One region of the Photobacterium sp. Alg240-V54 genome, then DNA from elsewhere that is predicted to be linked to it. Evidence: predicted binding sites of a transcription regulator. Region 1 holds the regulator's gene; the other holds the start of a gene.

The links. The regulator CRP, encoded in region 1, controls carbon source genes, mostly activating them, when cyclic AMP is high. The targets are predictions, from matches to a motif close to TGTGANNNNNNTCACA.
Region 2: G6R09_RS11800 (NupC/NupG family nucleoside CNT transporter) is a predicted target of CRP. The motif match lies at 3,489-3,504, and genes of this name have one in related genera.

The regions. Positions count from the first base shown of each region.
Region 1 covers NZ_UNRL01000005.1:187,184-204,050, forward strand. The annotation lists gene dam (adenine-specific DNA-methyltransferase) at 1-359, shown strand, start outside; gene G6R09_RS14340 (DUF2970 domain-containing protein) at 369-566, opposite strand; gene rpe (ribulose-phosphate 3-epimerase) at 768-1,442, shown strand; gene G6R09_RS14350 (phosphoglycolate phosphatase) at 1,442-2,140, shown strand; gene trpS (tryptophan--tRNA ligase) at 2,246-3,265, shown strand; gene G6R09_RS14360 (aminodeoxychorismate/anthranilate synthase component II) at 3,368-3,943, shown strand; gene G6R09_RS14365 (aspartate aminotransferase family protein) at 4,303-5,526, shown strand; gene astA (arginine N-succinyltransferase) at 5,638-6,654, shown strand; gene astD (succinylglutamate-semialdehyde dehydrogenase) at 6,667-8,124, shown strand; gene G6R09_RS14380 (DUF1338 domain-containing protein) at 8,165-8,959, shown strand; gene G6R09_RS14385 (hypothetical protein) at 9,025-9,219, opposite strand; gene crp (cAMP-activated global transcriptional regulator CRP) at 9,402-10,034, opposite strand; gene G6R09_RS14395 (OsmC family protein) at 10,417-10,821, shown strand; gene G6R09_RS14400 (phosphoribulokinase) at 10,882-11,751, opposite strand; gene G6R09_RS14405 (YheU family protein) at 11,896-12,108, opposite strand; gene G6R09_RS14410 (hydrolase) at 12,203-13,168, opposite strand; gene G6R09_RS14415 (ABC transporter ATP-binding protein) at 13,231-15,153, opposite strand; gene kefG (glutathione-regulated potassium-efflux system ancillary protein KefG) at 15,412-15,987, shown strand; gene kefB (glutathione-regulated potassium-efflux system protein KefB) at 15,980-16,867, shown strand, end outside.
Region 2 covers NZ_UNRL01000004.1:7,447-24,313, forward strand. The annotation lists gene budA (acetolactate decarboxylase) at 1-281, opposite strand, end outside; gene alsS (acetolactate synthase AlsS) at 294-1,958, opposite strand; gene G6R09_RS11800 (NupC/NupG family nucleoside CNT transporter) at 2,229-3,419, opposite strand; gene G6R09_RS11805 (lytic transglycosylase F) at 4,064-5,533, opposite strand; gene G6R09_RS11810 (lipoprotein) at 5,726-6,622, shown strand; gene G6R09_RS11815 (DUF1456 family protein) at 6,700-7,191, shown strand; gene G6R09_RS11820 (aspartate/glutamate racemase family protein) at 7,405-8,487, shown strand; gene G6R09_RS11825 (copper-binding protein) at 8,552-9,052, opposite strand; gene G6R09_RS11830 (efflux RND transporter permease subunit) at 9,056-12,211, opposite strand; gene G6R09_RS11835 (efflux RND transporter periplasmic adaptor subunit) at 12,211-13,929, opposite strand; gene G6R09_RS11840 (TolC family protein) at 13,938-15,308, opposite strand; gene G6R09_RS11845 (hypothetical protein) at 15,532-15,927, opposite strand; gene lgt (prolipoprotein diacylglyceryl transferase) at 16,220-16,867, shown strand, end outside.

The DNA of each region.
Region 1 (16,867 bases):
GTGAAGGCTATAGCCAGACATTTTCACGAGCTCGTAAAGGCAGTGTGATTTATTGTGATCCACCTTATGCGCCATTATCGACCACGGCTAACTTTACCTCTTATTCAGGCAATGGCTTTAGTTTAGACGATCAAGCAACCTTAGCGAATGTAGCAGAGAAAGCCGCTACAGAGCGTGATATTGCGGTGTTAATCTCTAATCATGATACGCCATTAACTCGGCGTTTATATACTGGCGCTGATTTGTCGGTGGTAAGGGTTAAACGCACCATTAGTCGTAATGGTGGTGGTCGTAATAAAGTCGATGAATTGTTGGCATTATTTAAAACAGCGCCTGCAACCGATAGTGATCACCAATAAAGCCAATATTTAGATTGCTGTTGCCTGACGGGCAATGGCAATTAATATCACCACTAAACCAACAATAACCATCCCTCCAATAATGATAAACGGCCACGGACTTGATTGGTTGAAGTCTTGACGACGCTGTTGTTGTGATTGCACTCCAAACAATGCCGCTAAAACACTTTTTACTATTTGCCATATTGCGTTAGCGCGTGAATACATGCATCTCCTTCCTTTGTATATCTGCTGCAGTCTTTGTTGATTGTAGTTCCTCTATCGGTCGCCGAATTGATAACTATGGTTAACTGCAGCAATAAATAAATCCAGTAAGACAACACTTAGGGGATCGGGTAGACTGGCAGCAGTTTATAGGCTTGGTTGGTCGAGCTTGTTATTTTTATCGCTAGTGTAGAGAGGCTAAACATGAAGGACTTTTTGATCGCTCCATCTATTTTGTCTGCTGATTTTGCCCGTTTAGGTGAAGATGTCGCAAATGTCTTGGCAGCAGGTGCTGATGTTATCCATTTTGATGTTATGGATAATCACTTTGTGCCAAACCTGTCGTTTGGTGCGCCGATCTGTAAAGCATTACGCGACTACGGCATTACTGCACCGATTGATGTGCATTTAATGGTAAAACCTGTCGATCGTATTATTCCTGATTTTGCTAAAGCTGGCGCCAGCATGATCACGTTTCATGTTGAAGCAACAGACCATATTGATCGCACTTTGCAATTAATCAAAGAACATGGCTGTAAAGCGGGTGTTGTATTTAATCCAGCGACACCATTACACCACCTTGATTATATTATGGATAAAATTGATATGATTTTGATCATGTCAGTCAATCCTGGCTTTGGTGGTCAGTCATTTATTCCAAGCACACTTGATAAACTACGCCAAGTGCGTCAGCGTATTGATGCTTCAGGCCGTGATATTCGCTTAGAAGTTGATGGCGGTGTTAATGTTGACAATATTGCTGAAATTGCCGCAGCTGGTGCTGATATGTTTGTTGCCGGCTCTGCTATTTTTAATGAGCCAGATTATAAAGTCGCGATTGATAAAATGCGCGTACAGTTAGCTGAGGCTAAGCGTTAATGATTGCTAGTAATTTGATTGAGAACATAAAATTTATCGCGTTTGACTTAGACGGTACTTTACTTGATAGCGTACCTGATTTAGCCGATGCTGCTGATTTGACCATGCGTCATCTTGGTCGTGAAGGGGTAACGGTTGAACAGGTAACAACTTGGATTGGCAACGGCGCTGACATTTTGATTGGCCGTGCGTTAAGTCGTAGCATTGATGTCGATCCACAGTTAGATCCTGCGTTGCATCGTCAAGCCCGTGAACTGTTTGATCATTATTATGCCGCTGGTGGCCATCAAAAAAGTGCCTTGTATGCGGATGTAAAAACAACCTTAGCCAACTTACATCAAGCGGGTGTCGCTATGGCTATCGTGACCAATAAGCCGTCACAATTTGTTCCTCACTTGCTAGAAGAGCACGGTTTGAGTGATTATTTTGTGGATGTTATTGGCGGCGATACCTTTCCATTAAAAAAACCGGATCCGTTCGCATTACATTGGCTGATGGAAAAACATCATATTGCCGCTGCTGAACTGTTAATGGTCGGCGATTCGCGCAATGATATTTTGGCAGCCAATGCAGCAAATTGCCGTTCACTAGGACTGACTTATGGCTATAACTATGGTCAGCCAATCAGTGACAGTGAGCCTGATGTTGTTTGTGATCACTTCAAGCAACTACTTGATGTGGTTAAACTAGGCTGCTAGTACATTAAGGTGTACACTAAAAAAACCAACAATTGAGGTACTGATAACGGTGTTATTAGTACCTTTCGTCAATACAATTAAAGATATTAACAGGACAGCCTGATCATGAGTAAACCCATTGTATTAAGTGGCGTACAGCCTTCTGGTGAATTGAGTATCGGCAACTACCTTGGTGCGCTGCGTCAGTGGGAACAGATGCAGGATGATTATGATTGTCAGTATTGTGTGGTTGATTTACATGCCATTACGGTACGACAAGATCCTAAAGCGCTTCATGAAGCAACTTTAGATGCTTTATCTATCTGTTTAGCTGTGGGTGTAGATCCAAACAAAAGCACTTTGTTTGTACAGTCTCATGTACCAGAACATGCTCAACTTGGTTGGTTATTAAATTGCTATACCCAAATGGGTGAGTTAAGTCGTATGACGCAATTTAAAGACAAATCAGCCCGTCATGCCAATGATGTTAACGCCGGTTTGTTTGGCTACCCAGTACTAATGGCGGCCGATATTCTATTGTATGGTGCCCATCAAGTGCCTGTCGGTAGCGATCAAAAGCAACATTTAGAGTTAGCACGTGATATCGCAACTCGTTTTAATAATCTTTACAGCACCCCTGAAAGCCCAATCTTCCAAGTACCAGAACCGTATATTCCAACGGTTGGTGCGCGAGTGATGAGCTTACAAGATGCGACTAAAAAAATGTCTAAATCAGATGATAATCGCAAGAACGTGATTACACTGTTAGAAGATCCTAAGTCGATTCTAAAGAAAATTAATAAAGCCCAAACCGATGCAGAAATGCCGCCACGTATTGCGCACGATATTGAGCAAAAAGCGGGTATTTCAAATCTAATGGGTTTGTATTCTGGCGCAACAGGCAAAACATTTGCTGAGATTGAAGCCCAGTATGCTGGCGTTGATATGTATGGCCCATTTAAGAAAGATGTTGGTGAAGCGTTAGTGGCAATGCTAGAGCCAGTACAAGCTGAATATCATCGTATTCGTGGTGATCGAGCTTACCTTGATAGCGTGATGAAAGCGGGTGCAGATAAAGCATCAGCGCGTGCTGCTGAAGTGTTGAAACAAGCTTACCATGCTGTAGGTTTTGTTGCGCGCCCATAAGCGTTAGTCATTATCATTCTAAAAAAGCAGGGCTTAGGCTCTGCTTTTTTATCGCCACTAATCGCTGTCGCTGACAGTGACCAATAAGAGCTTAGTTGTAGTATGTTGTTAATTATTGATAACTACGATTCATTTACTTACAACCTTTATCAATATTTCTGTGAATTAGGCGCAGATGTCGTTGTTATTCGTAATGATGAGATTGATATTGCGGCAATTGAAGCGTTAGCACCGACCCATTTAGTTATCTCTCCAGGTCCTTGTACGCCTAATGAGGCCGGTATATCTTTGCAAGCGATTGAGTATTTTGCCGGTAAATTACCAATTCTTGGGGTGTGCCTTGGTCATCAATCATTAGCGCAAGTGTTTGGTGGTGATGTGGTGCGGGCTCGACAAGTCATGCATGGTAAAACCTCTGCGATCACCCATACTGATTGTGGCGTATTTAAAGGGCTAAATAATCCGTTAACCGTTACTCGCTATCATTCATTAGTAGTGAAAGCGGCGACATTGCCTGAGTGTTTTGAGATCACTGCTTGGACAGAGTTAAACGGTGAAATCGATGAAATTATGGGGATCCGTCATAAAACCTTAGCCCTTGAAGGGGTGCAATTCCATCCTGAAAGTATTTTGACTGAACAAGGTCATGCACTATTAGCTAACTTTCTGCAGCGTTAATTCCACTATTACTGCTATTTTTACGTACTTATTGCGTTGGTGATAAGTACGTTACTGTTGTTGTTATCCTCGCTGTTGCTGTTTCAATATCTTATTAACGCTACTGATTTACTATTGTTAACAATTTTCCCTTTATTGGTGATAGTGGAATTCTATGCGCTGAGGAATGATTATTTCCTAGCGGGAACGGCTATCTGTCATTGGTGGTGGTTAATAATATTCCGCAAGTAATGCATAACTATTTGTGGTGTATTTATTAGTTAACACCTTGGTTTGAATAAAAACTACTGTCTTTATTGGCAAAGGTTAATAAAATGTAAATACTAATAGTAAGCTATAAAGCACAGAAGGATAGTGTGATGGCAACTGAAGATAAATTACAACGGTCGTTATTTGATGAGGTGATGGTACCTTGTTATGCGCCAATGGATATTATACCTGTTCGTGGACAAGGCTCACTGCTGTGGGATCAACAGCAACGTGAGTATATTGATTTTGCAGGTGGCATTGCAGTCAGTTGTTTAGGACATTGTCATCCTAAAATGGTGGCAGCATTAACAGAACAAGCACAGCAATTGTGGCATTTAAGTAATGTTATGACCAATGAGCCAGCATTGCGGCTAGCGGATAAACTGACTCAATTAACCTTTGCCGATAAAGTCTTCTTGGCTAACTCTGGCGCAGAAGCTAATGAAGCTGCATTGAAATTAGCCCGTCGCTATGCGGTTGATAATTTTAGTGCAGAGAAAGATCAAATCATTGCCTTCAACCATGGTTTTCATGGCCGAACCTTTTTTACGGTTACCGTTGGTGGCCAAAGTAGCTATTCCGATGGCTTTGGTCCTAAACCACAAGCCGTAACCCATATTCCTTACAATGATATCGCAGCCATTGAGGCATTAATTGGTGATAAAACCTGTGCCGTTATGATGGAACCATTGCAAGGAGAAGGCGGAGTGATTAGCCCAAGCCTTGAGTTTGTGCAGCGCGTACGTCAACTGTGTGATCAGCATCAGGCGCTATTAATTTTTGATGAAGTTCAAACTGGTAACGGCCGTACGGGAGATTTGTTTGCTTATCAAGGCTTAGGGGTGACACCTGATATTTTAACTACCGCTAAATCATTAGGTGGTGGCTTTCCGGTCGCGGCAATGTTAACTACCGCCGCTCTCGCCAGTCATCTAAAAGTCGGTACACATGGTTCGACTTATGGCGGTAATCCGCTAGCGTGTGCTGTTGCAGAAGCCGTGGTCGATGAAATCAGTCAACCGGCACTCTTAGCAGGTGTTAAGCAACGTGAAGTATGGTTCCGTGAAGCGCTACTGCAAATTAATAGCCGTTATCCTATTTTTAGCGAGATACGAGGTAAAGGCTTATTACTAGGGGCGGTATTAACGCCAGAGTGGCAAGGACGGGCGCGAGATATTTTAGTTGCTGCAGGTAATGAGGGACTAATGGTACTTGTCGCTGGTACTGATGTGGTGCGCTTTACGCCGTCGTTAGTGATTGAGCAAAAAGATATTGATGAAGGAATGCAACGCTTAGAAGCGGCGATTGCAACGTTATATAACGCCAATTGTTAGCTGTGATTAACTTGTAATTGCGGGGTTAGTTAATACCAATAGCCCCATTCTAACGCTGATTTCAAGCGAGGCAATGGCTGCCGTCATTGCCTATATTTAGGAGGGAATGCGATGCTCATTATTCGTCCTATTACTTGCGCTGATTACCCTGCACTGATGCAATGTGCAGAAGCCTCTGGCCATGGTTTTACATCATTACCCATTAATGAAGATTTACTCCGTGGCCGCATTCAACACTCTCAAGCCAGCTTTAATACTCGTGTTACCTCGCCAGGACAAGAAAGCTATCTGCTAGTCGCTGTTGATAGCGATACTGATCAAGTGGTTGGTACAACCGCGATTGAAGCCACGGTTGGGCTCGATGTGCCTTTTTATAATTACCATTTAAGTACCGTGACCCATGCCTCGCGTCAGTTAGGGGTGCACAATATTGTTAAGGTGCTGACATTAGGTAACCAATATACCGGTGAGACTGAGCTGTGTAGCTTGTTTCTATTACCTGAATGGCGTCAAGGTCTTAACGGGCGGTTATTGTCTAAATCGCGGTTTTTATTGATGGCTGATCATCAACAACGCTTTGCTGAGGTTGCTTTTGCTGAAATGCGTGGTGTGTCTGATGAGCAGGGGAATTCTCCGTTTTGGCAATGGCTGAAAGAACATTTTTTTTCGATTGATTTTACTCATGCAGATTACCTAACAGGTATTGGCCGCAAAGGCTTTATTGCTGATTTAATGCCGAAATTACCGATTTACGTCAACTTACTCAGTAAAGAAGCGCAAGTAGTGATTGGTCAAGTGCATGTGAATACACGTCCAGCATTACAATTACTTGAGCAAGAAGGGTTTTGCTGCCGTGGCTATGTCGATATTTTTGATGCTGGCCCCAGTGTTGAATGTGATGTGCGTAATATTGAAACCGTGCGTCATTCACAGCGATGCCAAGTTGAAATAGGTCAACACACCAGTGATCAATGCTATTTGGTTTCTAATTGTCAGTTAGCAGGATTTCGTGCGGTTGCAGCGCCGTTAGCAGTCAATGCGCAAGGGCAAGTGGTGATGACCGCTGACGTTGCCGCTGCGCTTAATGTTGATACTGGTGATGAAGTGCGGTTAGTCGCGCAATCATAATAGGAGAGTCGCATGAGCTTATGGATCAATAATCAGTGGTTAGACGGTGCTGGTGAGCAATTTCAATCACTCAATCCTTATGATGACAGTGTGGTTTGGCAAGGTCAGGCAGCAACGATTGCACAAGTTGAAGCGGCGGTTATTGCGGCATCGGCTGCGTTTGTAACCTGGCGCAATACTCCCCTTAATCATCGAGTCCAGATCATCGAGCGTTTTGGGCAATTAGTGCAACAGCATCAATCACAGTTAGCTGGTGTTATTGCAGCAGAAACAGGTAAGCCGTTATGGGAAAGCACCACAGAGGTTGCTGCCATGATTGCCAAGGTGGCATTGTCGCTTCAGGCTTATCATGAACGCACTGGTACTCGACAACGTCAACAGGCGCAAACAACCATGGTGGTAAGACACCGTCCATTAGGGGTTATGGCTGTGTTTGGGCCGTATAATTTTCCCGCACATTTGCCTAATGGTCATATTATTCCGGCACTATTGGCCGGAAATACAGTGGTGTTTAAACCTTCAGAGCTGACGCCCAATACTGCGCAGTTGATGTGTCAATTGTGGCAGCAAGCAGGCATAAGCGCTGGTGTGATTAATTTAGTTCAGGGAGGGCGCTCGACAGGAGCGGCTTTGGCTGCCGCGAACGTGGATGGCGTTCTGTTTACCGGTAGCGCTCATACTGGGCATCTATTGCACCAGCAATTTGCAGGTCAGCCACAAAAAATGCTGGCATTAGAAATGGGCGGTAATAATCCACTGGTTATTGGCCAACAATATGGCGATCTTGATGCGGCGGTGTATACCATTATTCAGTCTGCTTTTTTAAGTGCCGGACAGCGTTGTACCTGTGCGAGGCGATTATATATTGCGGCAGGAAAAGCTGGTGATGAGCTATTAGCGCGTTTGGTAACCGTGAGCTCGCAATTGACAGTGGGTGATCCATTTGCCACGCCTGCCGTTTTTATGGGGCCATTGATATCTAATACCGCAGCCGATCAGCAGCTGGACAATCAGCAGCAATTAATCGCGGCTGGTGGCATAGCCTTGTTAGCAGCGACACGTGGCCAAGGTGCAATCGTTACTCCTGCGATTATTGAAGTCAGTGCCGTTAGTGAGCCTGCAGATGAAGAGTACTTTGGACCGTTATTGCAAGTCAGTCGTTATGATGACTTTAGTCAAGCAGTGGTCAGTGCAAATCAAACCCGTTATGGATTAGCTGCAGGATTAATATCAACAGATGAGCAGCAATGGCAGTATTTTATTGACCATATTAGAGCGGGAATTGTGAATCGAAATCGACCATTAACTGGCGCCAGTGGTGATGCGCCATTTGGTGGCCCAGGAGCATCTGGAAATCTACGCCCAAGTGCTTATTATGCCGCCGATTATTGTGCTTACCCGATGGCATCTGTTGAAGATGTATCAGTGCAATTGCCGTCTCAATTAGCGCCAGGTGTGAGCTTGAACTAAGATATATACACTGATGATGGTTTAAATAAGCGGGTAGATTATGGAATCAATTACGCAACTTTTTGATGGTTTATGGCACGACTATAGTCAACGGTTATGTCCATCAGCAGTGCAAATACAGCGCTTATTAACCGAAGATGCGGCGTTGTTAAATGATCATATTGCACTGCGCAGTTTTGGCGTACCTAAGTGTAGTTTAGCGGTTGTCGCCGCGCCGTTTATTGCTTTTGGCTACCAGCCGCAAGCGAAATACCATTTTGAGACGAAAAAACTGTACGCTGAATATTTCATGCATCCTGATCCTCAATTACCCAAAGTCTTTATTAGTGAATTACAGTTAGGCAGTTGTTCGGCAGAGTTACAACTTATGGTGCGTAGTCTGTTAGATCAAGTCGATGATGACTATTTTCGCAACCCTGATTTTGTTTATGGTGGGCGTCCATGGCAATTGGATTTTACAAGCTATCAATTCTTAGCCGCTGAAAGTGAGTATGCTGCTTGGGTTGCAGCGCATGGCTTTGGCGCTAATCATTTTACGGTCAGTATCAATCAACTTGAGCAATTTACCGATTTAGAACAGATTAATCACTTATTACGTCATAACCAGTTTGTGATTAATCAGGCTGGTGGTGAAATTAAAGGTGATGCAACAGTAATGTTAGAGCAATCAGCAACCATGGCGGATGAGGTTGGAGTGAGCTTTAGAGATGGGGTTCATTCCATCCCTGGTGGATTTTACGAATTCGCTAAACGCTACCCACAACCCAATGGTGAATTGTATAGCGGCTTTGTAACGGCGTCGGCGGATAAAATCTTTGAGAGTACCAATAGCTAGCTAGGTGTTGGTGGTGAAAGAGCTGCGATAATAAAACAGCACTTAGGCAAGTGCTGCTTAAGTGATCAGTTATCTAGCGGTGAAGCCCAAACGCCAGATTCATCAGCAGGGCAGCGACGTAATCCCGTTTGTTGCTCAAGGTAGCAGCGGCTATCGCTAAACCCTGTCATTTCAATGGTTGTTGGCTGACCCGTTAACACGCCGGGTACGGTGGTGTAACTGTTAGCTGAAAAGCGTTCAATATCCATATTGACCATCATTGATTGTTAAATCCATTTGTGATCGAAATGTAGCATGAATGAATGCGATTACAAATGAAAATTTAACAGAAATATTAACGTCATCAATGATTGCTTTTCGATGTTGGTAGATAAACGCTAAGATCAAAAAAACCGCAGGTATCAGCTGCGGTTTCATTGAGGATAACGGCGATACTAAATAATTAGCGTGTACCGTAAACCACAATTGTTTTGCCGTGAGCAGAAATAAGATTTTGCTCTTCCAGCATTTTCAATATACGACCCACTGTTTCGCGAGAGCAACCTACGATCTGGCCAATTTCTTGACGGGTGATCTTAATTTGCATGCCATCAGGGTGTGTCATTGCATCCGGTTGTTTTGCCAGATTAAGTAGTGTCTGTGCAATACGACCAGTCACATCAAGGAATGCAAGGTCACCTACTTTTTGGCTTGTCACTTGTAAGCGGCATGCCATTTGAGCAGATAGACGCATTAGAATATCTGGGTTAACTTGAATTAACTGACGGAATTTCTTAAATGAAATTTCTGCAACTTCACAAGGGCTTTTAGCACGAACCCAAGCTGTACGTTCTTGGTCTTCTTCGAACAAGCCGAGTTCACCAATAAAGTCACCCTGGTTTAGGTAAGAAAGGATCATCTCCTTACCTTCTTCATCCTTGATTAATACAGCAACAGAACCCTTCACGATGTAATACAAAGTTTCTGCTTTTTCACCTGCGTGAATTAACGTGCTCTTTGATGGATATTTGTGAATGTGACAATGGGAAAGAAACCACTCTAAAGTTGGATCTGTCTGCGGTTTACCTGGAACCATATTACTAACTTCCTCTGCATGTGTTGCCCAACAATATGTTCTGTGACGATAACTCAACAAAACTTTTTGATGGTAGGGTTATTCACTCAGCTGCTGGGCTGCAAGCTAACTTGAACTTAGTAAGAGTGTATCCTTTTTTTTAGGTTTTTTCTTGATATTGATCTAGCTGATTCACTCATTTATGAGAGATAAGTGTGCACGTGATCACATCGTTGTGAGTTAGTTACCAATAGCATAGTTTGAAGATGGATTTATTGGCTAATTGTGCCTATTTGAATACGCAACGAAATTAATATTAAACACCACAAATAACGTTTACATTGATGGTATTATCAACAAAAATAGGGCTAAAATCTAAATAATATAGCTAAAGGAGATAAAAATGCAGTCACGCGTAAAATGGGTTGAAAATATGACTTTTGTCGGTCAGTCATCATCAGGACATAGTATTGTCCTAGATGGTAATGGTGGTGATAAAGCGCCGAGCCCAATGGAATTAGTGTTAATGGCTGCGGGTGGGTGTAGCTCGGTTGATGTGGTGAGTGGGTTACAGGATCTACAGCAGCAGATTACAGGTTGTGAAGTACAAATTTCAGCAGAACGTCGTGAGCAAGCGCCACGATTGTTTACTGCAGCTAAGTTACATTTTGTGGTGACAGGTCATGATTTAAATGATGACAAAGTGAGTCAAGTAGTTGCTGATTCTCTCGAAAAATATTGTTCAGTATGTTTAATGCTGGGTAAAGGCGTCGAACTTAGTCATAGCTATGAAATTGTTATGGCATAACGCTATTTTCATTAACGGTTGCTGATAACAGCGACCGTTAATTAATACCAAGTTCAACCACTAGGCGATTTTGCCGTTTTCAATTAATTGCTCTAGTAATGGCCGCATAATTAATTCCATCGCAAAACTCATTTTTCCGCCAGGAACAACCAGCGTGTTATGGCGCGACATAAATGACCCTTGGATCATGGAGAGTAAATATGGGAAATCAACGTCTTTCAAACCGCGAAAACGGATCACCACAAAGCTTTCATCTAAACTTGGAATGCCTTTAGCACTGACAGGGTTGGAGGTATCAACGGTAGGCACCCGTTGAAAGTTAATATGAGTACGAGAAAACTGCGGGGTGATGTAATTAAGATAATCATCCATTGAGCGGACAATTGATTCCATTACTGCTTCACGAGAATGACCGCGATCGCGAGTATCTCTAATAATTTTCTGAATCCATTCTAAGTTAACAATGGGTACCATTCCAATGAGTAAATCAACATGCTGAGCGACATTAATATCGCCGTCGACGACACCACCATGTAGACCTTCATAAAATAATACATCAGTATTTTCAGCGAGCTGTTGCCACGGAGTGAACGTACCGGGCATTTGATTATAAGGCACCGCTTCATCAAAGGTGTGTAAGTAACGCCGAAACTTACCGCTGCCATCTTGAGAATATTGTTTGAAAAAGTGAGCTAATTGTTCAAAATCATTAGCTTCTGCGCCGAAATAGCTGATATGACGACCTTGCTCTTTAGCTTTACGAATTTCACAGTCCATTTCTGGACGTGTAAAACGGTGGAAGCTATCACCCTCTAGCCATGCAGCGTTAATGTCCATCATATTAAACATTTTACGAAAGGCTTCAGATGTAGTGGTTGTTCCTGCACCTGATGAACCAGTGACTGCAATAATAGGGTGTTTTACCGACATAATTCACCTTGTTGTGATTACTAGATGTTAAGAATAAAAACAGCACAGCAATGAATGTTACTACAAGTTTACATAAATGTCGGTTTTGAGTGATAAAAGTGCTAGCAAGGGCCGACTTTTATGATGAATAAATAGTGCGGCTTTTTACATTTGGTTGCGAAGTTTAATGTCGACCGATTCATGTAATTCAGAGAAAACAATCACCGCATCACCGGCTTGTAGTTGACGTCGAACATAAGCCACCTTATCGCTAAGGCTGATTTCTACTTCACCGTAATCGGTGCCTTCACGTAAAATAAATTGCTCAATAAGGTTGGTCAGTGTTTCTGGAGCTATGTCTTGCCAAGGAATAATCATTACAGCTTCTTAAATGACTAATAAAACAATAGTCGCAGTATATTCTTAAAATAGACTGAAAAGAAACGGGGTCATTATTGGTTGTGCTCAAGGGTTATGGTTGTAATTGGTGATGAAACCATTCCGGCACTGTGTGTTCAAGCCAAAAGGTCGGTTTTAAAATAGAGCCACTGACAAAACCAACATGGCCGCCTTGTTGATATAAGTTGTAGTCAATATTACTCGGTAAAGGCTGTGAAGGGATCACCGATGCAGTCATGAACGGATCGTCTTTGGCATGAATAATCCGTAGTGGCGTCGTTATATGGCTGAGCTGAGTGAGACCACTGCAACGTTGATAATAATCGTCGGCATCAATAAAACCATGCAACGGTGCAGTAATGTACTGATCAAATTGCCATACCGTATTAATAGCGTCTAATTGCTGATGTGAGATTGGCATTTTATGTTGGTGAAGGGTGATCCGTTGCGCCATGGTACGCTTCATTGAATTGAGTAAATAGCGTTGATAAATTTTAGAAAAGCCTTGTTGAATACGTGCCGAACACGAGGCTAAATTTAGCGGTGGAGAAATTGCTTGAGCGGCGATAATCTCGCTATCATCACCATATTTTGCAAGGTAGTTAATCAGCATATTACCGCCAAGAGATACACCAACTGCAATCAATGGCCGCAGAGGGAATTGTTCACGCAGCCATGTGATAAAAAAGCGGGCATCATTGATTTCACCAGAATGATAGCCTCTTGGCTGACGATTTAGCTCACCACTACAGCCTCGAAAATGCATCATTACTCCAAGCCAACCTTGTTGTTTCGCAGCATACAGTAGTCCATTGGCATAAGGGCTATCAAAGCTACCTTCTAGACCATGAAACAAGACCATCAGTGGTTTATTACCGTCTGTGGGGTTTTGTGTCCATGCTATATCGAGGAAGTCATCATCAGGCGTGATCAGCCGTTGGGTTACTGGTGTGAATAGTGGCTGACGGCGAACAAATCGAGGCAGCAAGGTTTGAAGATGCGGATTTTTTAATCCTAGCGCAGCAGTGAAAGGTTGCATGTCATATCCTTGATTCAAATAAAAACGCCGCAGCAATAAAATATCACTCCGGCGTTAAATGATCACTCAGCGTTAAGCTGATTTTCCATCTCTTCTAATTGTTCTTGCAGTTCCATCCATGCCACTTCAATGTCTTCAAGATCCGCTTTAGCATTGCCTTGGAGTTTGAGTTGTTCATTCATTTGTGCTTTGTTTTCTGGCTCGTAAATAGTGCTATCACTTAATGCCGTTTCTGCTGCCGTAATGATGTCGTTAAGCTTATCCATTTGCTTTTCAAGCTTGGTGATTTCTTTACGAATCGGTGCCGTTTGTTTGCGGAACTCAGCATCTAAACGTTTTTGTTCTTTACGTGAAGCTGCGCTGTTGTCTTTATTGGTATCCGGTTTGGCAGCCTGTTGCTCACGACGCTCATTACGTTGCTGCTCACTTAACCATTTGTGGTAATCGTTTAAGTCACCATCAAAAGGCACTACTTGGCGATCATGAACCAGATACAAATCATCTGTTGTTGCGCGAAGCAAGTAACGGTCGTGACTAACAATAACCATCGCGCCTTCATAAGATTGCAATGCAAAGGTCAGCGCTTGACGCATATCTAAATCAAGGTGGTTAGTCGGTTCATCGAGTAACAATAGGTTAGGGCGTTGCCATACAATCAGTGCTAATACTAAGCGGGCTTTTTCACCACCAGAAAACGGACCTACTTTCTCTAGCGCTTTATCACCAATAAAACCAAAACTGCCTAAGTAATCACGCAGCTGTTGTTCAGTAGAATTGGGTGCAATACGTGCCATGTGCTGCACAGGGGTATCATCAAGGTATAAGGTTTCTAATTGGTGCTGAGCAAAGTAACCAATTTTAACCCCTTGCGAGAATGCCATATCACCAGCTTTAGCAGGTAAGTCGCCAGCAAGCATTTTTATTAAGGTTGATTTACCAGCGCCGTTACGTCCCAGTAATCCAATTCGGCTTCCCGGTACTAAGTTTAAGCGGATTTTTTCTAGAATAAGTAAATCATCATAACCTGCAGCGACATGATCCATCATCAAAATGGGATTTGGCAGTGCGCTGGGTTCTCTAAACTCAAACGTAAATGGGTTATCAAGCTGTGCCGGTAGCACTTTTTCCATCCGTTCTAAGGCTTTAATTCGACTCTGTGCTTGGCGTGCTTTGCTGGCTTTATAACGAAAGCGCTCGATATATGACTGCATATGAGTCATTTGCTTTTGCTGCTTTTGGAACATCGCCTGCTGCAATACCAGTTTTTCGGCACGTTGGACCTCAAACGATGAGTAGTTGCCGGTGTAACTGTTTAAGGTTTGGTTTTCAACATGAATAATACGATTGATGACTGGATCGAGGAAATCACGGTCATGGGAAATCAGCACTAGTGTACCACGGTAGCTTTGAAGCCATTTTTCAAGCCACATTACCGCATCAAGATCTAAGTGGTTGGTTGGTTCATCGAGTAATAACAGATCAGAGCGACATAACAATGCTTGGGCAAGGTTTAAACGCATCCGCCAACCACCAGAAAACTGAGTTAAGTTCCACTGCATTTGGTGTTGTGAAAAACCTAAACCATTTAATAATTCTGCGGCACGGGCATTAATACTATAGCCGCCAATAGTGTCGATCTTTGCGTGTAATTCAGCAACTTTATTGCCGTCATCAGCCAGTTCCGCTGCAATTAATTGACGCTCTAGTTCACGGTACTCGCGATCGCCATCAATCACATATTCAATTGCTGCACGTTCAAGGGCGGGCGTTTCTTGGGCTACCCATGCTAATTCCCAATTACTTGGAAACTGACAATTACCGCCATCTAAACTGAGTTCATTTTTAAGTAATGCAAACAGGGTTGATTTACCACAACCGTTTTTACCCACAAGGCCAACTTTGTCCCCTGGGTTAATGGTAGCGGTGGCATTTTCAAGCAGAACTTTACCACCACGTAGAAGTTGGATATCTGAAAAGATAATCATCGATAGCGCCGGGGACGTGCCCGCTCCACAAAATTAAACAGGAATCATGCTCGGGAGTCTAACTCAAACTTGAACCAGTGGCTAACCTGACACTAAGTTAACCCGCTGTTGGCATGACTGTGATGAATAGCTGTCTAAAATTGAAATTATAACTAACTCACCATATTGAGTAACAATTAGGTATTATAGTTAACAATTAATGCTAATAATGATTAGATTAGTGTTACTCGGCTTATTAAATGACGTGCAAAGGACAATATGACTGATTTGAAAATATTAATTATCTTTGCGCATCCAGATCCTCAAGAGTCAATTGCTAATCAGGCCCTGTTAAGTGAAATAAAACATTTATCGCATGTCACAGTGCATGACTTATATGCCACTTACCCTGATTTTTTTATTGATGAAGAGGCTGAACGGGCATTAGTGGTTGCGCATGATGTGATCATTTTTCAACACCCCTTGTATATGTATTCTTGCCCAGCGTTACTTAAAGAGTGGCTTGATCGAGTATTAAGTAAAGGCTTCGCGCATGGAGAAGGCAAAGCCACTGAGGGCAAATATTGGCGGTCAGTGATCACCACGGGTGGTGCGGCGGAGGCTTACAGCCCTGATGGTTATAATCGCTGCAGTATCGATGACATTTTAAAACCATTTGAATTGTGCGCTGATCTTTGTCGCATGCAATGGTTATCGCCATTGGTGTTGCACTGGGCGCGGCGGATCCCTGAATCTGAGCGACAACAGCACGCCACATGTTATCGGCAGTGGTTAGTCAACCCGCATCAGCATGCTCCGCAATTACCATTAGCCGTAGGAGTAAAGCATGGATAATGATTTTTTGTTGGTGATGGTAGTCTTTTTAGCCGCTGCGATTATTGCGGTACCGTTAGCGCAACGATTGGGATTAGGCTCGGTGCTGGGGTATTTGATTGCTGGAATCGGTATTGGGCCATGGGGACTTGGATTAATTTCTGATGTTGATGCGATTTTGCATTTTTCTGAGTTTGGAGTGGTGTTGTTACTGTTTTTGATTGGTCTTGAGCTTAACCCTAAAAAGTTATGGCAAATGCGTAAACCGATTTTAGGTTTGGGTGGCAGCCAAGTGGTGATCACTAGCATTGTTATTGCGACGATTGCATTAGGCTGTAGTCGATTTTTTCCTGATCTAAGTTGGCGTGATGCGATTGTTATCGGAATGGGGCTGGCATTATCGTCAACGGCAATAGCATTACGAGTGATCGATGAACAGCAATTAAGTGGTAGCGAAACTGGCCAGTCAGGATTTGCAGTATTGTTATTTCAAGATATAGCAGTGATCCCGATGCTAGCCTTATTACCATTATTGGTCGGCAATAATAGCGGTAGTTGGCTTGATGGGGTATGGATGCTAGGAGGGATAATGACCTTCTTGGTTACCGGTCATTTCCTTTTACGACCTCTGTTTCGTTATGTGGTGATGAGTGGTGTTAGAGAATTATTTAATGTTGCAGCTTTATTGCTGGTGGTCGGCATTGCATTGATCATGCAGATGCTTGGTTTATCGATGGCATTAGGTGCTTTTCTAGCAGGTGTTTTATTGGCTGAAAGTGAATATCGGCATGAGCTTGAAATAGCAATAGAACCTTTTAAAGGCTTATTACTGGGCTTGTTTTTTATCTCAGTGGGCATGGCCGTTAACCTCGGTTTGCTATGGCAGTATCCATTACAAATT
Region 2 (16,867 bases), on a different contig from region 1:
TCAATAAGACTGATAGTGTCTGTTGGCTCGAAATTAACTACGCCAGCAAATGGTGTCGTAATATCATGGTTGACAAGATGTACATCGCCAGTACTGGTGAGTTGATATACATCATCACCTAATACAATCATCTCGCCGTCAAGATCATTAAAAGTACCAATACCAAAATTACCATGATCCAATAATTGACCAATTGTAAAATCACCTTGGTATAAACCTGCAATTAAGGCACTCATCATTGAGGTTTGATAAAACGTTTTGCCGCTATTTTGATAACTCATGATGTATTCCTCTTAATCTTGTTGGCAAGGGTGAAGTTGATCAAGTAGACGGCTGTTATCGCGGTAATCAACATTAACATTAACCAATACTGGACCACTTAATGCCATTGCTTTGCGAAGTACTGGCTCGATGTCATCAGCATTATTAATTGCCAAGCCATGTGCACCAAAACTTTCTGCATACTTAACAATATCTGGACCGATAAAACTAACGGCACTTTCACGACCATATTTTTTCAGCTGCTGAATTTTAACCATGTCGTAGCTATGATCTGTCCAAACAAAGTGAACAATATTACATTTATGACGAACAGCAGTTGCCAATTCCATTGATGAGAATAAGAAACCACCATCACCAGACATTGAAATAACTTTTTCATTTGGCGTTAGTAATGAAGCGGCTATCGCCCAAGGTAAGGCAACCCCTAGCGTTTGTTGACCATTGCTAAATAACAGCCGACGTGGTTCAAAAGCGTGGAAATAACGCGCCATCCAAATGTAGATAGAACCTACATCACAACATACAGTTGTATCATCACTCACAAATCGACGTAGATCATGTACAAAACGCAGTGGGTGGACACCCATTGATGAAGTTTTGTTAACACCCATACGCATAATATGTTGTAAGTCTTGACGCAAATCTTGTAGTTTTTGATTATTTTCAAGAGGTTCGCGTTGATCTAATTCTGCTGCAATAGAATCAACAGAAACGGCAACATCGCCAACAACCTCACAAATTGGATTATAACTAATCTCTAAATCTGCTTGCTGGTAGCCAATATGAATAATCGGTGTTTTACCGTCTTTATTCCATAAAATAGGATCATATTCGATTGGACTGTAGCCAATTGTGATTATTAAATCAGCATTGTTTAATGCGATATCACCCGGTTGGTTTTTAAATAAACCTACACGACCAAGGAAACAATCATATAAATCATGTGAAATCACGCCAGCAGCTGCAAAGGTGTTAACTACCGCTATTTTTGTTTGTTGTAGCAATTGGCGAATAGATGCTGTTACAAAAGGTTGGCTGGCATCCATACCCAATAGTAATACTGGATTTTTTGCCGCATTAATACGATCGGCTGCTTGGCGAATAGCTTGAGGGTGCGCACCACCAAATAAAATAGGCTTAGGTTGCTGTACAGGAATAAACGGGATCTGATTGGTTAGCACATCTTGAGGTAAGCTAACAAAACTAGCCCCTTGAGTAGGTTGCTCTGCAATACGGAATGCTTTATGAACCACATCAGGGACTGAGGCACTGTCCATTACTTCGGCTGAGAACTTAGTAATAGGATTAAACAGTGAACGTGTATCCATTGATTGGTGCGTATTATGAGAATACATCGAAAGCGGGACCGCACCAGCCAGTGCTACAACAGGGTCGCCTTCACTATTTGCTGTTGCAACACCAGTAACAAGATTCGATGCACCAGGACCTGATGTAGCAAGACAGATACCCGCTTTACCTGTTAAACGTCCAGTTGCAGCTGCCATGAACGCGGCATTTTGTTCATGGTGACAAATAATGATTTCAGGGCCGTTATCACATACAGCATCAAAAACTGAATCGATTTTAGCACCAGGGATACCAAAAATATGTGGAACATCGTGTGCGTTTAGAGTTTCAACGACAAGCTCGGCACCTGAAATGGTTTTATTTAACATATAAGCCTCATGGTTATAATTATTAATCGGCTCAGGACATGTTTTCGCTAAATCGAATTTTATGTGATGAGTGGCACAAAATTTAAATTATTTATCATACAAATTAAAGAGGCTAAAATTGGAAGTTAATATTTCTTATTTAACCGTGGGCAGTGTAATTAGTTGCATTTTGATGGTGAGGAAGAAGGAAATCCAGATTGGAAGGGAAAATCATGTGGCAAGATAGAACAGGGGCTTCAAAAAGAAGCCCCTAATCATTAACGGAAGTGTTTATAGCATGATGTTTGCAATGAGTGCTGATAACACACTAACTAACGTTGAGCCGTATAGTAGACGCAAGCCAAAACGCGCAACCATATTACCTTTTTCTTCATTCACCCCTTTTACTGCACCAGCAATAATACCGATAGAACTAAAGTTCGCGAATGAAACCAGGAAGATTGAAACCGTACCAACGGTATGTGCCGATAAGCTTCCCATTTGTTTTTGAAGGTCCATCATAGCAACAAATTCATTGGTCACTAATTTAGTTGCCATGATACTGCCTGCTTGTAACGCTTCATGAGCAGGTACACCCATAAGCCATGCAACAGGATAGAATAAGTAACCAATTAGGTTTTGGAAACTGATACCAAAAGCAGCATCAAAGCCCGCATTAATCATTGAGATTAGTGCGATGAAGCCAATTAGCATAGCAGCAACAATAACGGCAACTTTAAAGCCCATTAAAATGTATTCGCCTAGCATTTCAAAGAATGTTAATTTTTCACTACTTTCAGCCGCCATCATTTCATCGATATCCATCTCAGCTTCATGATCATAAGGGTTGATGATAGAAAGAATGATGAAAGTACTAAACATGTTAAGGAACAATGCTGCTACTACATATTTAGGGTCAATAAGTTTCATATATGAGCCAACGATAGACATCGAAACTGTCGACATTGCAGTGGCTGCAAGGGTATACATACGACGCTCAGACATACCGCCTAAAATATCTTTATAAGTAATAAAGTTTTCAGATTGGCCAACCATTAATGCACTAATTGCGTTAAATGATTCAAGTTTACCCATGCCGTTAACTTTAGACAGTAAGAAACCTAAGGCTTTGATAATATAAGGCAATACTTTTATATGCTGTAGAATACCAATTAATGCAGAAATAAAGACAATTGGCATTAATACACTAAGGAAGAAGTTAAAATCATTGTTATTCGATAAATTACCGAACACAAAATTAGTACCATCAGCAGCAAATGCAAGCAGACCATTAAAGGCGTCAGCAAATTCTTTAACTATGCCAGTACCCGCTGATGAATTAAGTAAAAAGTATGCTAATGCTAATTCAATAATAAGCAGTTGAAGAATATATCGATATTTAATGTTTTTACGGTTATTACTAGCAAGTAACGCTAATACTGCAATAACGACTAACCCGAGTATAAAATGTAGATAGACCATATTGGATTGTGCTCAGTGTGATTATTATCTGTTTATGTGGTTATGCTGAACGATTTCATTCTCAGATAAAGTGATATATATCGCATTTTTAATCCAGTGCTTTTTTTTGCAATTGACAAGAACTTATTTCTCGGAATTACGCAATCGCTTGCTATTTTTAAAAATCCGACGCTAGATATGTTAAAAATCATCTTTTCGAAGTAAGAGTTATCATTGATTATGATTTTTTCTGTGATCTAAGTAGTAGTATAAGCGTCATTTATCCTTTGTTTTTTAATTGTTAATGTCATAGATGGGGGGATTTTGTTAAAAATAATGAAGATAGGTTTGAAGGAGAATAGTGTGAGCTTAAAGGGTAGGGTATATTTGTCGAGTCAATATTACAATTTAACATTGTAAAGATGATGCGTTGTTGTTAGCGGCATTAATTTACATTAAGACTAAATAATAGGATGATATTTACTCTATTTTTATTGTAATTGGTAATGTAATGAAAAAATCATCTAAAAACCGTAAATTATGGTATTTCCAGAAGCAAGAACGTCGTACTAAGCATTTATCTATCCCTAACTTAAAAGCATAATATAACATTGCATGTTAGGTGCGCACTTATATTACATTCATAACATTACTATCGATATAGGTTATTTAAATAAGACTGAACCATCAAATCGATATGGTGGAATAAACGGTCGAATACCAGAGTCACGAAAGCGTTTTAGTTTCATTATTTGCTTATAGACAATGAAATAACGATTAATATTATTAACATAGACAATAGGCTGTAATCCAATATGTTTACGAGTAATAAGCTCGACATTATTAAACCAAACATTAGGGTTATAGCCTTGCTCTTTAGCATACCGTCGCATTTTATTGATATTACCTGGTCCTGCATTATAAGCGGCTAATGAGAGGTAAATTTTATTGTCATAATCGATTTCATTGCTACTAAAATACTGATCTTGTAAGAAACGCATATATTTAATACCTGCGTGAATATTATTGGTTGAGGTATAAATATTAGGAATATCAACATTAGGATCACGCGCAGTACTAGGTAATACTTGCATTATACCTACGGCTCCTTTATTTGAGACTTTATGTTGATTCAACCCAGATTCTTGAAACCCTTGTGCCATCAACATTAAATAATCAAAATCGTATTGTTTTGAGTAACGGAAAAAAGTGTGTGATAATTTTTCCATTCGGTCAATATTGTTAGGATCAAGCAGAGTATCAAGCCAACGATGATTTTCTAAATATTTGTTATAAATCATATTGCCTATTAATGTGCCTTCCTTAACGGTATTAATATATTGATTAACTAAAGTCATCAGCTTAGGACTATCTTTACGCATTGCCCATGCGATCTCACCATTGTTACGTAAAACAAAGCGATCATTTACTCGAATATTTTTTAAAATTGGTAGCCAAATTTTTAATTTATGATCGTCAATGACCGTTGCATTTAATAAGTCTAAATTTATTAATTCCAATAATTCATAGTCTTGTAATGTTTCATCAATAAAGAATATTGATGCGATTGGTAAATTTTGCATCCTCAATTTATTATTAACTTTAAGTAAGCTTTGGTAGTAACTTGAACTTTTTCTGATCCATATAGTTTGACCACTTAAATCAGTTACCTTATTGAAGGCGAGCTGTTTTTGATTATTAATTAAAACTTCTGAAATCTTACTTAATACTGGTTGACTAAAAGCGACTTGCTTTTTGCGCTCAGTAGTAATGGTAATATTAGCTACGGCTAAGTCGCCTAATCCACTAACAATATAAGGCAGCAAGTTGTCACGGTGGACAGGAATAATTTGTAAATGTAACGTTGGGTGACTTTTATGAATGTTTTTTTCAAAGTGTTGTAATAAATCAGCAATAATGCCTTTAGTGATACCATCCTCGATGTAATAAAAACCTAAATCTGCTGCGACCAATACTCTCAATACTCGCTTTTTTTCTAATACAGCTAAATCACCGGTATATTTAGTACCGCTCAGAGGAGCAAGTTGAATTGAATAGCTCTGAAAACTTATGAATAACAGACACAATATTACTAATTTGTATTTATGTTTAATGAAGTACGGTATCTTGAACATAACTTACCTGCCAGACCTAAGTAAACGTAAATTAATAGGTTTGGAGTTAATTATGGTTGTTAATCGTAAAAAATGCTTATTTATATCGCTATTTTGTATGATTTATACTGATTTTTCATATGTTAAAGATAGTGATATGATAGTTAATTATTGCTTCATTATATTGTGATTTTTATGGGTAACTAATTAATAATGAAAAGAATTCTAATAGGATTGTTAGCTGTGTTATTACTGTCATCATGCAGTGTGGCAGCTACTTATTTTGTGCGGAATACCCTTTATGTAGATATTTTGGCATATATGCCTAAAAAGCTAAGCGAGACATCAGGGTTAGCCATCATTGATGGTGATATTTGGACTCAGAATGATACTTATGGCCAAAATAAAATATATCGATTAAATAATGATTTAACAGGTATTGCTCAGACAGTTAAAATTAATAAAAGTCTTAATCGTGATTGGGAAGATTTAGCGCAAGATCAGCAATATATATATATTGCTGACATTGGTAATAATCTTGCGAGACGTAAAGGCGGCTCTATTTATAAAGTCGACAAAAGTCAGCTTCATCATCAAAACAATGTCACACCAACAGCAGTATTAAATTTCCAATATGCTGATTTTAAAAAAGGTTGGTTTAATAAGCATAATTTTGACAGTGAAGCGATTACTATTGTCGGTGATCAGTTGTGGTTGTTTACTAAAAACTGGGAAAATGAAAACACAAAATTGTACCGTTTAGACACATCCACAGTAGACCAAATGCAATATGTTAAACCTGTAGCGGAATATCCAAGTAAAGGTCTTATTACTGGAGTTGATTATGATCCACAAACGTCAACCTTAGCCTTCATTGGTTACCGTAAAAATATGTATTTAGGTTACTCATTCATTTGGCTGGTAAAAGTGAAGAATAACGAGCCAGATTGGTCAACAGGCATTTATAAACGGTTAGGTATTTATTCACAGTGGGAAGCTATTCATTGGTATGGTGAGGGAAGATTATTGATTACTGCTGAGAAAAACCCATTGAACAAAGCTATGATCGGTATAGTTGATGTGCAAAAGCTACTAGAGACGGGTGAATAGCAATGGATTATCTGTTATTCTGCGCCGATAATTTCGCTGTGATTATTGCAACCACAGCATACTAAATTGGATAAATTGTGACTAATAACGATGTTTTGCGCCGTGTTCGCTATACTTTTGATTTAAATGATAGCGAGATGATCGCTATTTTTGCAGCAGCTGATTGTGAAGTAACACGTGAGCAAGTGTGCAGCTGGTTAAAAGCGGATGATGCTGAAGGTTATAAAAGTTGTTCTGACGAGCAAGTTGCCACTTTCTTAAATGGTTTTATTAACCAAAAGCGCGGCAAAAAAGAAGGTGTTCAACCAGCACCAGAAACAAAAATCACAAATAATATTATTTTTAGAAAATTACAAATTGCACTTAATCTTAAAGCAGACGATGTGCTTGATTTGTTTAAATTAGTTGATTTTCGTTTAAGCAAGCATGAATTAAGTGCTTTCTTCCGTAAAGTAGATCATAAACACTACCGTGATTGTAAAGATCAAGTATTGCGTAATTTTTTACAAGCATTACAGATCAATCATCGTGGCGTAGAATCATTAGAAGAAACGACTGACGAGAAGTAATTGTCTGCGTTGATTTGACTATTAGAAGCAGCTTCCATTGAAGCTGCTTTTTTGTTGGCTGTAATATGGTAATAAATATTAACCATTGTGTTTCGAAATATTTACTAACATATTTATCAATTTATTGGTTGGATTAATTATATTCATCAAAGAAAAAAATCGCTGAATTTGTAAGCTATTCACTTCTGTCATAAATATTGAGTCAGTGAGCTTATGAAAATTATGGATAATTTACACCACCCACGTATTGGTATCATTGGTGGTATGGGCAACGAAGCTATGGTCGATCTGATGCTAAAAATGGCATCGTTACCAGCACAAAGAGACTACCAATTTGTTGCTTTTGGTAATGCACGTTTGGCCTATAAACCTCAAGAAGTGATGCAACAATGGCTACCGACTGATATCCCCGAACTACGTAAATATGATACAGCTGCCTATACATTACGCTTAATGCAATATTTAGCCGTTGATCAGCTTGGTTTGGCATGTAATAGCGCTCATGAATTATTTCGTCGTATTTTACCAAATATACCAGTGACTTTTGTTGATATGATTAAACAGACCGCAACGTCGTTACAAGGCTGTCAAGAGTCGGTATTAGTGATGGGGGTGAGCAGTCTTATAGAATCAAAATTATATCAAATAGCCTTAACTGAAGAGGGAATTAAAGCCACGCAGCCTTCTGCAGATAATCAAGCTAAGATAATGGAAGCCATTTACAATCCCAGTTTTGGTATTAAAACTGCTAAAATAACCCATCAAGCAGAAACACTATTATGTGAAGTGATACGTGATGAGATAGTCAAGCAAGGCTGTACTAAAGTAATATTGGGCTGCACTGAATTACCGTTAGCTTTAACAGCTATTAGTTGTCAGCGATTTAAAGCACAAGGGCTATTACCTGAAAATGTTGAAGTGATTGATGCATCGATGGCGTTAGCGCAGGCATTAGTGTCAATTCAAGGCCAAAGTGACGCGTTAATTCAACCTTTGGCAACTTATCAAGGACAATACTTAGATTGGGCACAACCATTAGCGTTTAAAGTATCATCATTAGTTGAGGCAATAGCGATTCAACAGCGCATTTTTGATTATACGGTAGACTATTTAACAGAGCGTAATCAAAGTCTTGCTGGAAGCTATTTTCATTTACCAACATTATTTTTTTCAGCGCCAGCCGCGGATATTGAGCATAAGCTACAGGCGTTAGGTATTGATGTTTATTGTGGCATTAATGCGTTAGATGATATTATTGAGGATAAATTAGCTCAGTATTATTCTGATTTTGAATAATATTTAGTTAAATAAAACGAGGCAGAGAATAGTATCTACCTCGTTTTTAATTTTGAAAAGTAGCTTATAACGTGATTGTTTTGGTCATACCTACAGCGGCATGTCCTTCCATATTACAAGAAAATTCTATCTTGTTACTGCCGTGAAAATGCCATAATACTTGTTTGGCTTTTCCTGGTGCGACCGTTACTGCATTGCCATGCTCTTTATGGTGATCTTTTCCAATTTGTCGAGCTTGTGCTTGCTCTTGGGGAGAGCCAATTGCAAATTCATGTGCCATTTTTCCTGTATTCATTACTACAAATTGCACCACATCGTTAGGCTGAATATCGGCTGCTTCTTTAACGGTAATCGTCATATCGTCAGCAAGGGTGACATAAACCACTTTGTCGGGTTTTGAACCTATCGCAGGCATACCTACCTCAGATATGCTTTTCATATTCATCATCTGATGGTCCATTTTAGTGGTGTTCATTTGTGAGTGATCCATACTACTGTGATCCATAGCAGCCATAGTCGTGGTGGTTGTTAAGGCCAATAGTAAACTAAGTAGTGTTTTTTTCATGACTCATTCCTTTGTGATTGAAGATGAATTAATGACGGTTGTGCTAAGTTCGCGACTTTTCCAAAGTTTAAAGATGGCAGGTAACACTAATAATGTTAGTAAAAGCGCTGACGCCATTCCGCCAATCATTGGTGCGGCAATACGTTGCATGACTTCAGAGCCAGTACCTGAACCATACATTATCGGAATCAAACCAATGGTAACGGTCAGTACGGTCATCATTACGGGACGGACACGTAATCCCGCACCGTCACTGATTGCTTGCTGTAAATCTATTGCAGTTAATGGACGCTGCTGATCTTGTGCATCTTGTTTTTTAAATGCCCATGACTGGTTTAAGTACACCAACATAATCACCCCTATTTCAACTGCGACACCAGAGAGTGCGATAAAGCCAACCCCAACAGCAATAGAGAAATTAAATCCCAGTATGAGCATCAGCCATAAACCACCTACCATCGCTAATGGTAGGGTTGCCATAATAATGAAGACTTCTTGTACACGGCGGAAACTGAAATAAAGCAGCAGCATAATAATGGCAAGAGTAATTGGGGTAACAATACTCAAGCGTGCTTTTGCTCGTTCCATATATTCATATTGACCTGACCATGCCAATGAGTAACCAGCGGGCAGTTTTAATTGTTTGGCGACCACTTGCTGTGCTTCGACAACATAAGAGCCTAAATCACGCTGTTCAATATCGACAAACACCCATCCATTTGGACGTGCATTTTCAGTTTTGATCATTGGTGGTCCATCTTCGTAACGAATATCTGCAACATCAGCCAGTGCTATACGGGCACCATTGGGGGTAATCAATGGTAGATCTTTTAATTTTGCTGCTGAATCACGGTAAGATTGTGGGTAACGCACATTAATAGGGTAGCGTTCTAGACCTTCAATGGTTTCACCAACGTTCATTCCGCCAACAGCAGTAGAGACTATCTGTTGAATATCTTTAATAGCTAACCCATAACGCGCAGCTTGACGACGATTAATATCAATAGTGATATAACGCCCTCCAGCAACGCGCTCGGCATAAACAGAGGTTGTGCCTTTGATGTTATTTAAAATAGGCTCTAGCTCTGCGCCGATCTCTTCGATCACTTTAAGATCTGGGCCTGCAATTTTGATCCCTATCGGCGTTTTAATTCCTGTTGCTAACATATCAATACGGGTTTTGATCGGCATTACCCAAGCGTTAGTTAATACGGGAAATTGGATCAATTGATCAAATTGTTTGCGTAAAGATTCAGTGGTGACACCTGCTCGCCATTGATCGCGAGGCTTTAATTGGATCACTGTTTCAATCATGGTTAACGGTGCAGGATCGGTCGCTGTATCAGCTCGACCAACTTTTCCCCAAACCGTTGCGACTTCAGGGACGGTTTTAATCAGTTTATTGGTTTGTTGTAATAATTGCCGCGCTTTACCTATTGATATTCCTGGATAGGTAGTTGGCATATACATCAAATCACCTTCGTCTAATGGGGGAATGAATTCACTGCCAAGTTTTGTTAACGGGTAATATGAAGATGCCATTAAGCAAAGCGCAATAACGATCATTGTCTTCGGAAACTTAAGACTTAGATTCAATAATGGTCGATAGAGTGCAATAACCGCGCGGTTCACTGGATTTTTATGTTCAGGTAGAATTTTACCACGAACGAAATAGCCCATTAATACTGGTACTAAAGTGATCGCTAAACCTGCTGCTGCGGCCATGGCATAGGTTTTGGTAAATGCCAATGGTGAGAACATCTTACCTTCTTGCCCTTCGAGCGCGAACACGGGCACAAAACTTAAGGTAATAATCAGCAATGAAAAGAACAGGGGGGTGCCGACTTCTTCAGCAGCTTTTCCAATAACTTGCCAACGGTTGTTGTCGGTGAGCGGAGTACGTTCAATATGTTTATGGACGTTTTCTATCATGACAATGGCGCCATCAACCATTGCGCCAATGGCTATTGCTATACCACCTAATGACATGATATTGGCATTAATACCTTGCCAATGCATGATGATAAAAGCTGATAAAATACCAATGGGTAAGCTAATCGCTATCACTAATGAAGAACGAATATGGAATAGAAATAGCGCACAAACGATGGCGACTACCAGAAATTCTTCAGCAAGTTTTTGCCACAGATTTTTCACCGCATGATCGATTAAAGTTGAGCGATCATAGGTAGCAACAATCTCAACACCTTCAGGTAATCCTTGTTGTAATTGCGCCAACTTAGTTTTGAGGTTAGTGATCACTTGGCTGGCATTTTCGCCAAAACGCATCACAATAACCCCACCGACAGCTTCACCTTCACCATTAAATTCAGAAATACCTCGGCGCATTTGCGGTCCCAGATTAATATCTGCAATATCTCCTAGTAACAGTGGCGTACCATTTTCTGTTACTTTTAAAGGCAGTGATTTTATATCTTCAATATTGGTTAAATAGCCCGTAGTACGAACCATATGTTCAGCTTCAGCCATTTCAATAACGGAGGCACCAGTTTCTTGGTTACCGTTTTGAATTGCCATATTGACTTGTTGGAGAGTAAGGTTATAAGCGCGAAGTTTAGATGGGTCGATCTGAACTTGGTATTGTTTTACCATTCCGCCAACCGTTGCTACCTCAGACACGCCCGCTACAGTTTGAAGTTCATACTTTAGAAACCAGTCTTGTAAACTACGCAATTGTGCTAGATCATGCTTACCTGTTTTATCTTGTAATACATAACTATAAATCCAGCCAACCCCTGTCGCATCTGGACCTAAGGTTGGTTTTGCATTGGCGGGTAATTTAGGTGCAACTTGGCTTAAATATTCTAATACTCGCGAACGTGCCCAATACATATCGGTCTTATCATTAAAGATAATATAGACATAGGAATCGCCGAAGAAAGAATATCCACGGACAGTTTCAGCGCCTGGTACGGCTAACATGGCTGTTGTGAGTGGATAAGTAACTTGATCTTCAACCACCTGTGGTGCTTGACCTGGATAACTGGTTTTAATAATAACCTGAACATCAGATAGATCTGGCAATGCATCAACGGGAGTATTTTTAACGCTGTATAAACCACCAATAGTTAAAAAGAGAGCGGCAATTAATACCAATAATCGATTATTGATTGACCAACGAATAATAGCGGGGATCATTATTTATTCTCCATTGGTTTAAGATCTTGCAGAATATAATCACTGCCATTTTTGACTAGCTTGAATCGAATTGATTGCCCCTGTTTAAAATCACTTAATACAATGGTGTCACTGACGGTAAAATTCATTTCACCCGCAGGCCATTTCCATTCAGGTACTGCTTGGTGGTTAACCGTGATCATATTAAATGCGGCCATTAACATTGAGATATTACCGTTAACCCACACTTTATTGGCAATATCGTGCTTCTGCTTTTTATAATCAATGATGTTATATTGATTATCGGCTGTTTTTTGTAGCTCAAATTTAATCTGTTGACCAACGACTAAGTCTTTAATTTTTATATTTTTATCAATATTAAAATCCATTGTCATCGCAGGCCAATTCCAAGCACTGACTGGCTGGTGGTTGATGGTTAATATTGTTTGATCAGCATTGATCGCAGTGATCTCTCCTTGAGCCCAAGTGACGGTGGTGGCTTTATCGACACTGTCGACACCATTAATACGTGAGAGATCGGCGCTTTTACTTGATTCTGAATCAAGCATAAATTGTGCAGAGGTGACAATACGATCTGCGGTGGTTAATCCTGCCACAACTTCAACTAAATCATCAGCTTCACGACCAATGTTGATTTTTACTGAACGGTATTTTCCATTGCCTTCAGCAAGTACTACACGCGTCATGTCACCTGAGCGAATGACGGCTTGAGTCGGAATAGTTAGCACGGCTGTTTCTGTTTTTGGAGTTAGGGTGATATTGGCAAACATATTAGGTTTTAATTGACCGTTATGATTGGCAAACTTTAACCGCATCCGTAATGTACGTGTTTTTGGATCTAGAATAGGGTAAACATAATCAACTTTTCCTTGCCATTGTTGGCCGGGAATAGCATCTAATGTCATGCTTGCTTTATTACCAGTGGTTATCCAATGTGCTTGGCGCTCAAATATTTCAGCATTAACCCAGACTTCATTTAAAGGCCCTGCACTAATTGCAGCTTGTGCTGGTGATAAATAGCCCCCTTCACGAATATTTAAGCTCGCAATAACACCATCAGTAATTGCTTTTACTTCGATAGTTTTAGTCGCTTTCCCCGTTTTAATGATGTGCTCAATTTGCTGTTTATCAACGCCAAGGGCCGCTAATCGCTCACGCGTACCTCGCATTAATCCACTGCGACCGGTACGATAGGCATTGAGTAATTCTTGTTGAGATTTAACGAGCTCAGGTGAATATAAAGTAAATAGTACATCGCCTTTATGTACTTGTTCACCCACTGAGTTAACATACATTTGTTGAACCCAACCACTGACACGAATATTGGTTTGCCATAGATGACTTTCATCAAAAGCCACATAGCCAGTGGTCTTTATTTGGGGAGATAACTTTTGTTTAATCACCGCTGCCGTTTTTACGCCTAAGTTATTTTCAAGCGCAGCATTAATAATCACCGTGCCGGCAATATTTTCTTCTGCTGTATTTTTCTCGGCATAGACAGGAATTAAATCCATCCCCATTGGTGATTTACCTGGCTTATCACGTTGGTAATTGGGATCCATTGGAGCAACCCAATACAAGGGTTCACTGTTTGAAGTGGTCGCTTTTGAGTCCATCGATACAGAATGATGTGACATATAATATGTAGCACTAACTCCAATAGCTGTACCAATAAGTAAGGCAACAGCCGCAATTTTAACGGTATTTTGTGACGTCATGATATTACCTACTTATTGATGGTTGTTGAGTGCTGAAGCTGTAACGAGTGTGGTTGAACATCAAAACCATTGACTAATGAGGCTAAGTTGCTGTTAGTAATGTTTAAGTCGGTAATAACCCGTGCTTGTTCAATGACTAAAGCGAGTTCATCAGTGGCTGCGGTGATTACATTATTAAACTGTGCGGTATTATTTTGATAACCACGCTCAACAGCTTGCGTACGTGCTTTTGCTTGAGTAAGTAGGGTGGTTGTATAACGCGATAAGCGCTGGCTTAAATTATCACGTTCAACCAGTAAGGCATTTACCTTGGCGTTCATTTGATTGAGCAGTAGATCTCGTTGTGACTTTGCGGCTCCAACTTGATATTGCGCTGCGGCAAGATGATGATCTTGACGGTTATCAGTAAATAGCGGTAAATCCATGGTGAGATATGCACTCATTAGATCAGACGCCGGTTTGCCTGACATACCATTAGCTTGGCGAGAGGCGTACATAACTTCGATGCCAAATTGAGGTTTATAGGCTTGCTGGCTAATAGTGACTTGGGTTTCATTTGCAGAAATTGCACTATTGGCAATCAGTACCAGTGGGTGTTGTTTCAGTAGTGAATAATGCTGTGTTGTGGCCGTTAAATGTGGCATTAGTTGATTAAGCTGCTGCCAAGATAATTGATTTGATGCTTGAATCATGGTTTGAGTTGTAAGCCAATCTGCACCCAACCACTCAGATAGTTGTGCCATGATACGATGTTGTGTTTGTAGGTTTGTTTGTAATTTGTCTTCTATTTTGACGAGTTGTAATTTAACTTGCAGTAAATCTTGCGTTTCACTACTGCCAATAACGTAATTAGTGTTGGTGAAATTAGCGAGCTCCATTACTAAACGGTGGTTACGCTGTAAGGTGCGGTAAACAGATTGTTGATAGCCCAATTCTAACCACAATTGTGTCATTTTATTGGTAATATCAAGTTCACGAACAGCGTGTTGAATACCAATAGCTTGAGCTTGAATTTCACCTTTTTGTTGTTGTAATTCAAGGGTGTCGCCACGGTCAAATTGTTGCATTAAACCAATAGATAGCGTGGTCATTGGATCAGTATTAAGAGAGAAACTATCTGTTGGCAAGCCACTAACTCCCAGTTTTAACTTGGGATCAGGTAAGCTGTTATTGCCTAAACTGGTTGCTCGCATTGCATGTTGTTGAGCACTGATTTTTGCCATCTCGGCATCGTTTTTAAGTGCATTAGTGATCAGCTGTGTCAATTGTTGCGATTGCTGTATTTTTGTCACGGTTGTTGATGGTGACGCAAACAGTGTTACTGGTGTTATCGCGCTAGCACTGATAGCCAGAACGAGCATAGAAGTTGTAACGTTCATAACGAAATCCAATCTTCCATAAGCGAATATAAAACAATAGTCGTGATGTTCTAATTATTATTACGTAGTGAGTGAAGTAATAACGACCTAGAACAGTCATTGAATTAAATAAGGCTTATGGTGATCTTAGATCTGCTGTAAAATAATTAAATGCAGATCATAAGATACAATTAATCTGTCACGGACAATAATGATACCGTGGGTAAAAATAGATTAAGTGGATTTATACTATTGGAGGACGGTGTAGCGTTGGTGTCGTCGTACTTAATTGATGTGTTTTTTCTATAGCAATGAGTGTTAGATTTGATGGCTGGGATAAGCTTTCAAATTGACTAGGAAGAAAAGCAACATTACTTAAACATGCGATAGAACAACATTTATCCATCCCACCGATTTTATCACAATGAGAAGTAGATTCTTGTACTTGATGGTGTTGATGATCAGTCATTGATTCATCATCACAGTAATCCATCATCGGTGACATTGTGACCATCGAATTATTCATGCTAAGCATTTTTAACGACATTAAAGGCGCACTGGAAGCAACACTCGATAGCAATAATGCCATCAGCGTAAAGCTTATAATCCAAATTGTGCGAAGACGTTTACGATACATCATAAGCCTTTAATTAATGTTAAGTTATTATTATATGCAATGATTACTATTTGACGTCAAGTATTAATTGTTATGCAGTGTGTTATTAATGCATAAAATACCAAATTTAATGCTTTAAAATGTTTGCTATATTGTTTGAAATTTTTTTATGGCGAATTATTAATCGAATTTATTATAAATAGTTTAAAAAATTAAGCTGCTGTTTATTCACCCCGATGGTTTTTCTTGCTAGTCTGTGATGATTATCGATAGCAACTATTGTTTTGGCTATTGTTCACTCAGAAGGTAATCTTGTTTGAATCATTTTGTTTGGGATGTTAATCCAATACTGGTGTCATTCTTTGGTTTAAAGATACATTGGTATGGCGTGCTATTTGCGCTCGCTATTACGTTTGGCTTCCAAGTTATGAAGTCAATTTATGAGCGTGAAAATAAACCTGTTGAAAGTTTAGATTCATTACTAATGTATGCCGTAGTCGGTATCATTGTTGGCGCTCGATTATTTCATGTTGTGTTCTATGATCCAGATTATTACTGGGCACACCCTGCGAAAATCTTTGCGGTATGGGAAGGTGGACTTGCAAGTCACGGTGGTGGTTTAGGTTTAATCATTGCGGTTTACTACTACAGTAAAAAATATGCTATCGACCGTATGTGGTTGCTTGATCGTTTAGCAATAGCTACAGCGTTATTTGGTTTCTTTGTCCGTTTTGGTAATTTCTTTAACTCAGAAATTTTAGGTACTCCAAGTAGCTTGCCATGGGCGGTGGTGTTTGAGCGCGTTGATTTAGTGCCACGTCATCCAGTAATGCTTTATGAAGGTTTCTCTTATCTGGCGATTTTCTTCTTATTATTTGCTTTATATCGCAAAACCGATATTGGTAAATATAAAGGGTTACTGCTTGGTTGGTTCTTAGTGTTAGTGATGACAGTACGGTTCTTA